DNA from 2 places in the Paractinoplanes hotanensis genome. Region 1 is predicted to be linked to the other one. Evidence: riboswitches for the same ligand, from Rfam matches in the RefSeq annotation. Region 1 holds a riboswitch; the other holds the start of a gene.
The links. Region 1 has a riboswitch for S-adenosylmethionine ahead of LXN57_RS45055 (aminotransferase class V-fold PLP-dependent enzyme). Riboswitches for the same ligand answer to the same signal wherever they lie in the genome.
Positions count from the first base shown of each region.

Region 2: linked by a shared signal. The riboswitch ahead of thrC (threonine synthase) and the one ahead of LXN57_RS45055 (aminotransferase class V-fold PLP-dependent enzyme) in region 1 are both predicted to bind S-adenosylmethionine.

Region 1 is NZ_JAMQOL010000082.1:25,917-29,312, forward strand. It holds gene LXN57_RS45050 (poly-gamma-glutamate hydrolase family protein) at 1-172, opposite strand, end outside; gene LXN57_RS45055 (aminotransferase class V-fold PLP-dependent enzyme) at 253-1,434, opposite strand; SAM riboswitch class IV at 1,452-1,568, opposite strand; gene LXN57_RS45060 (NAD-dependent epimerase/dehydratase family protein) at 1,665-2,507, opposite strand; gene LXN57_RS45065 (MarR family winged helix-turn-helix transcriptional regulator) at 2,518-2,973, opposite strand; gene LXN57_RS45070 (LLM class flavin-dependent oxidoreductase) at 3,047-3,396, shown strand, end outside.
Region 2 is NZ_JAMQOL010000008.1:172,020-175,415, forward strand. It holds gene thrC (threonine synthase) at 1-1,274, opposite strand, end outside; SAM riboswitch class I at 1,289-1,424, opposite strand; gene LXN57_RS06965 (ABC transporter permease) at 1,506-2,369, opposite strand; gene LXN57_RS06970 (alpha/beta fold hydrolase) at 2,366-3,396, opposite strand, start outside.

The DNA.
Region 1 (3,396 bases):
CGCAGCTCGCCGACGTGATGTGCAGCGCAGCGTTGCCCGACGACCGGATGCCCTCGAACATCCAGTAGTCGTGAACCGGCCCGCCAGTAGCGCCGCCGGCCGGGTGGTAACCGGCGATGGCCAGGAACAGCTCGGACGTGCCGGGCTCGATGCCGCCGCCGTGCAGCGCCACGACCGCCGCGTCGGGGTAGCTGCCACCGGTGCCGTCGCTGTCGTCGAAGGCCGCGGGCCGTCGGAAGGACGCGAGAGTGGTCAGGGGTACACGCCCAGCTCGATCAGCGCGGTGGCCAGGCGGTCGAGGTCGTCGTGCGTGCTGCCCAGGCCCCAGCTGGCGCGCAGCAGGCCGCCGCTGTCGCAGGTGCCGTCGCCGCCCAGGCGGCGGACCAGCGGGTGGGCGCAGAACAGGCCGGCCCGTACGCCGATGCCGTAGTCCCGGGCCAGCCGGTCGGCCACCCCGGCCGGGTCGGGCACCGCGAACGAGACGATGCCGACGCGGGGCGCCCGGCCGCCGAAGAGAGAGACGCCGCCGCCGAGGCCCGCCAGCAGGCTCTGCTCGTGTTCGAGGAGGGCCACGCGGTCGGCCCGCAGCAGTGCCTCACAGACGGCGGCGAGCGAGATCGCGCCGACCAGGTTGGGGGTGCCGCCCTCGTGCCGGGCCGGGCCGGTGGCCCAGACGACATCGCCGGACGCGTCGCCGACGGACGCGCTGGCCCCGCCGCCGCGCAGGTACGGCTCGGCGGCGTCGAGCCAGTCGCCGCGGCCGGCCAGCACACCGGCGCCGAACGGGGCGTACAGCTTGTGACCCGAGAAGGCCAGGTAGTCGGCGCCCAGGTCGTCCAGGTCGACCGGCACGTGCGGCGCGAGCTGGGCCGCGTCGACGAGCACCCGGGCCCCGTACGCGTGGGCGATGTCGGCCAGGCGGCGGACGGGCCAGATCTCACCCGTCACGTTGCTGGCGCCGGTCACCGCGAGCAGAGCGGGGCCCCGTACGGAGGAAAGCGCGACCCGCACCGCCTCGACCGCCTCGTCGGGGGTGGCCGGAGCCGGCAGGCGCACGGGAGAGGGCCAGGGCAACAGGTTGGCGTGGTGCTCACCGTCGAAGACGACGGTCGTGGTGCCCGCGGGCAGCGCCCGGGCCAGCAGGTTCAGCGCGTCGGTGGTGTTGCGGGTGAAGATCACGGCGTCCCCGTCGCGGGCGCCCACGAACTCGGCCACGGTCTCGCGGGCCCGCTCGTACTCGAAGGTCGAGCGCTGCGAGCGCAGGCCGGCGCCGCGGTGGACGCTGCCGTAGTACGGGAGCAGGTCGCGTACGGCGTCGGCGGCGGTCCGCACGGCCGGCGCGGACGCCGCGTAGTCGAGGTGGGCGAAGCGGATGTCGCCGCCGGGCAGCGGGACGGTCAGGTCGGCGCCGACGATGTCGAGGAGATCGGACATGGCTCTGCCTCCGGAGAAGCTCGCGCTTGCCCACGCCCGGTCGGGCGCAGGCCAGGTCTTCACCCGGGGCACCCCATCGCGAACGCAAGGGTTGCCGGCCAGCGAGCCGGGGCTTGACGCTGGCGCTCATGACCTTCGCGACGCAGCCTAACAAGGCAGGGCTTCGGTGCGAGCAGCAGTCGTGATCCACACCGCGGCGCTCATCGCCGGCGCGCCACCGCTTCCCTCCCTCAGACTTCGGTGCGCCAGCTGAACTCGGGTTCGTAGCCGAGCAGGCGGCGGGCCTTGTCGATGGAGAGCAGGGTCTCGTGTTCCCCCAGTTCCTTCGTGATCGGCAGGTCGGGGAAGACCTCGGCGGCCAGGGCGGCGCTGGGGCGGCTCATCACCGTGTCGGCGTTGGCGATCACGAAGATCTCGACGCCGGGTTCGGGGTAGGCCAGCGCCTTACGCACTGCCTGGGCGCCGTCGCGGGCGTCGATGTAGCCCCAGGCGTTCCAGCTTCGCAGGTGGGGGTCGGCGTCGTAGCCGGGGAAGGCCGCGTAGTCGTGCGGCTCCATGACGTTGGAGAAGCGCAGGCCGATCATCGTCAGCTCGGGATCCCAGCGGCAGAACTGGGCCGCCATCTGCTCCTCGAGGTGCTTGCCCAGCGAGTACGCCGAGTTGGGGCGGGCCTCGTAGTTCTCGTCGGCCGGCAGGTACGGCGGCGGGGTGCTCGCGAACGGCAGGCCGAGCACGGTCTCGCTGGACGCCCAGACGACCGTCTTGATGCCGGCCACCCGGGCTGCCTCGAAGACGTTGTAGGTGGCGGGCACGTTGTTGTGGAAGATCGCGGCGTTGGGCCGCAGCCCGGGCGCCGGGATGGCGGCCAGGTGCACGACGGCGTCGATGCCGTCGTAGCGGTCGTCGACCGCGGTCAGCGCGCCGACCACCTGGCCGAAGTCGGCGAGGTCGACCCGCACGTCGGCGGACGGCGCCGAGTCGAGGTTGACGACCTGCCGGCCGTGGTCGAGCAGGTCCTGCACTACGGCGCGGCCGAGTTTGCCGCTGCCACCGGTCACCGCGATACGAGCCATGACCACCTTTCTACTCCCGCGCGAGGTGCTCCCGCAGGGCGGCCATGATCTCGCCCGTCGCTTCCAGCTGGGCCGGGGTCAGCGCGTCCACGAAGATCTCCCGGATGTCGCGCAGGTGGGGCCGGTTGACCTGCTGAAAGATCGCCCGGCCGGCCGGGGCCAGCACGGCCTCGGCGCCGCGGTTGTCGGTCAGGCACTCCTCGCGGCGGATCAGGCCCCGCTTCTCCATGCGGCCGAGGTGGTGGGAGAGGCGGCTGCGTTCCCAGCCGACGGCGGTCGCCAGCTCGGACGAGCGCAGCCGCTCGCCGGGCGCCTCGCTGAGCGCGAGGAGCACCGTGTAGTCGCCCGGCGAGAGTCCTTCCCTCTGCAGCCGGGCGGCCATGGCTGACCTGACCAGCTCGCCGGTCTCGATGAAATCACGCCAGACCCGTAGTTCCTCGCGGGTCGGGAAGCGCCGAGTGGCCACGGCCACACCTCCTGTAGTTGACGTGTCAATCGTAGCGGGCATAATTGACACGTCAATCAGCTTGGAGGATCGCATGAGTGACATCACCTTCGGCCTCGACACGTTCGGCGACGTGCCGGAGGACGACAACGGCAATCTGCTCTCGTACGGCGCGGCGATCCGCCAGGTCGTCGACGAGGCTGTCCTCGCCGACGAGCTGGGCGTCGACGTCATCGCGCTCGGCGAGCACCACCGCCCCGAGTACGCGATCTCCTCCCCCGAGACCGTGCTCGCCGGCATCGCCGGCCGCACGAAAAACATCCGGCTCGCTTCCGGCGTGACGGTGCTGAGCTCCGACGATCCCGTACGCGTGTTCCAGCGCTTCGCTACTCTCGACGGCCTGTCCAACGGCCGCGCCGAGGTCATCCTGGGCCGCGGCTCGTT
Region 2 (3,396 bases), on a different contig from region 1:
AGGCCCGCCTCGCGCGCGCCGCGCAGCGACGGCTTGATCCGATGCGTGGGCCCGACCTGCTCGGCGACGGCGTCGATGGTCTTGAGGCCCTCACCGGTGTTGTAGACGACCGTCTCCTTCGCGGGATCGAGCTTGCCGCTCTCGACCAGCTTCTTGAGCACCGCCACGGTCGTGCCGCCCGCGGTCTCGGCGAAGACGCCGGTGGTCTCGGCGAGCAGCCGGATGCCGGCCCGGATCTCCTCGTCGTCGGCGAAGTCCATCCAGCCGCCGGTGCGCCGGACCGCCTCGATCGCGTACGCCCCCGCCGCCGGGTCGCCGATGTTGAGCGACTTCGCGATGCCGGTCGGCTTCACCGGCACGATCTCGTCCGTGCCGGCCTGCAGCGCGGTCGCGATCGGGTTGCACCCGGCCGACTGCGCGCCGAACACCTTCCAGCCACCCTCGGGCGCCTCGACCAGGCCCGCCTCGACCAGCTCGGAGAACGCCTTGTCGACCTTGGTGAGCAGCTCGCCCGAGGCCATCGGGATGACCACCTGGGCCGGGATGCGCCAGCCCAGCTGCTCGGCCACCTCGTAGCCGAGGGTCTTGGAGCCCTCGGCGTAGAAGGGCCGGACGTTCACGTTGACGAACGCGGTGTCCTCGAACTCGTCGGTCTCGACCAGTTCGCCGCAGAGCCGGTTGACGTCGTCGTAGGAGCCCTCGATGGCGACCAGGTCACCGCCGTACACCGCCGTCGTGATGATCTTGCCCTGCTCCAGGTCGGACGGGATGAAGACGATGCTGGGAACGCCGGCCCGGGCCGCGTGGGCGGCCACCGAGTTGGCCAGGTTGCCGGTGGAGGCGCAGGCGAAGCGGGTGAAGCCGAGGCTGCGGGCGGCGGTCAGCGCCACCGAGACCACCCGGTCCTTGAACGAGTGGGTCGGGTTGGCCGAGTCGTCCTTGACCCACAGCGGGGCGCGCAGCCCGACGGCGGCGGCCAGAGCGGGCGCGCTGACGAGCGGGGTCAGGCCCGGGTCGAGGGTGACGCGGGTGGCCGGGTCCTGACCGGCCGGCAGCAGGCCGGCGTACCGCCAGATGTTCTGCGGACCGGCCTCGATCTGCTCACGGGTGACCCGCGCGAGGGCGGCCTGGTCGTAGGCCACCTCGAGCGGGCCGAAACACTCGTAACAGGCGTGCTGGGCGATCAGCGGGTATTCGGCGCCGCAGGCGCGACAGACCAGCCCGGTGGCGGGCGAAGCGGAGACAGAAGCGGGTGCGCTGACGGCAGACGTCATTTTAGAGGCCTTCCCTCTCATCTTTCCCCGCGGCGATCTGCCGGACCGGGGACGGAATTAGCACCTGCCACGCGCGGCCTCTCCGTCGAGACATGCGTGGTGGTTGCCGGGGCTTCACAGGGCCGTTCCCTCTGCCCCTCTGGATGAGGTATTCAGTTGTGTTTCCAACACCTTACGTCGAGATCCCCCGTAATAAAGCAGGGGATCCCGAGGTGTGAGCAAGACCCGCGCCTACGAGGTGACGTCCTTGCGGGTGAAGCGCCAGAACGCCACGCCCCAGCACAGGGTCGCGTAGGCGATCGCGCTGATCGCCCCCTTGACCAGGTCGTCCACCTGCGCCGGGGTGGAGAGCAGACCCATCCAGGCATCACTGAAGTGGGTCGGCAGGAGGTAGCGGATGGTCCCGAGCGCGGTGATCTGGTCGAGGATGCTCGACAGGATCCAGAGCATCACCGCGCCGCCCACCGCGCCCAGCGGCGCGTCGGTCAGCACCCCGAGCAGGAACGAGAGCCCGGCCACGACCAGCATCGAGATCGCCAGGAAGCCGACGATCGCCAGCAGCCGCAGCAGGCCCGGCCCGGGCGCGATCTCGGCCGCCACCGTGCTGCCCAGCGGGTTCCAGCCGTAGCGCAGGGTGCCGGCGATCAGCGCGACACCGGTCAGCACGAGCAGGGCGACCGCCGAGTAGGCCAGCGCGACGATCAGCTTCACCGCGAGCAGCCGGGCCCGCGGCACCGGCACCGCCAGCAGGTAGCGCAGGCTGCCCCAGCTGGCCTCGCTGGCCACCGTGTCGCCGCAGAACAGCGCGACCACCACGACCAGCAGGAAGCCGGCCGAGACAGCCAGACAGAACAGCGCGAAGTTGAGCCCGCCCGAGGTGGCCAGGCCGACCAGGCTGTCGAACGCTCCGCCGCTCTCCTCGTCCTCGCCGCCGCCGAACTCGAAGGCGGCCAGGACGATCAGCGGCAGCACCGCCATGAAGCCCAGGGCGAGCTGGGTGCGCCGGCGCGACGCCTGACGGCGCACCTCGGCCCAGACGGGCATGGTGCGCGACGGCCGATATCCGGTCGCGCCCGACTCCGTAGCGACGCTCATCGGTCCCCACTCCCCCGCGAGTTGTCCCCCACCAGCGCGAGGAAGGCGTCCTCGAGCCTTCGCCGCGGCACCACCCGGTCGACGGCGACCCCCGCCCGCACCAGCGACGCCACCACCTCGGAGCGGGGCGTGCCGTTCATGTCGACGATCAGGCCCGAGGGCCCGTCGGGCAGCACCGAGCGCACGCCCAGCTCGTCGAGCACCCGCTCGGCGGCCGGCACGTCGGACACCTCGAGCTGCACCGACGGGGACTCGCCGACGATGTCCTCGACCGGGCCCGAGGCGACGATCCGGCCCTTGTTGACCACGACAGCATGCGTACAGGTCTGTTCCACCTCGGCCAGCAGGTGACTGGAGACCAGGACCGCCCGGCCGTCGGTGGCGTACCGCTTGAGCACCCGGCGCATCTCGGCGATCTGCGGCGGGTCGAGCCCGTCGGTCGGCTCGTCGAGCACCAGCAACTCGGGCAGGCCGAGCATGGCCTGGGCGATGGCGAGCCGCTGGCGCATGCCGTGGCTGTACTTCTTCGTACGCCGGTGGATCGAGTCGCCCAGCCCGGCGATCTCCAGCGCCTCGTCGAAGCGGGCGTCCGCCCACGGCCGGCCGGTCGCCTTCCAGTACGCGTGCAGATTCTCCAGCCCGGTCAGGTGCGGCAGGAAGCCGGGCCCCTCGACCAGCGCCCCGCCCCGCGACAGCACCGGGGAGCCCGGCTCCAGCCGGTGGCCGAACACCAGCGCGTCGCCCGCGGTCGGCATGGTCAGGCCCATCAGCACCCGCAGCGTCGTGGTCTTGCCGGCGCCGTTCGGCCCGAGCAGCCCGACCACCTGGCCGCGCTCGACCGTGAAGCTGATCTCCTCGACGGCGACGAACCCGTCCCCGTACGCCTTGCGCAGCTTGCGGACCACGAGCGGCGTCTGCGCGAACTCGGGGAGGGTCGGCTCGTGCTGCCCGCGGGCGCGCCGGCGCCGCACGAGCAGCAGCACGGCCAGACCGACCACGATCGCTGCCAGAAGGCCGGCCAGCGCGT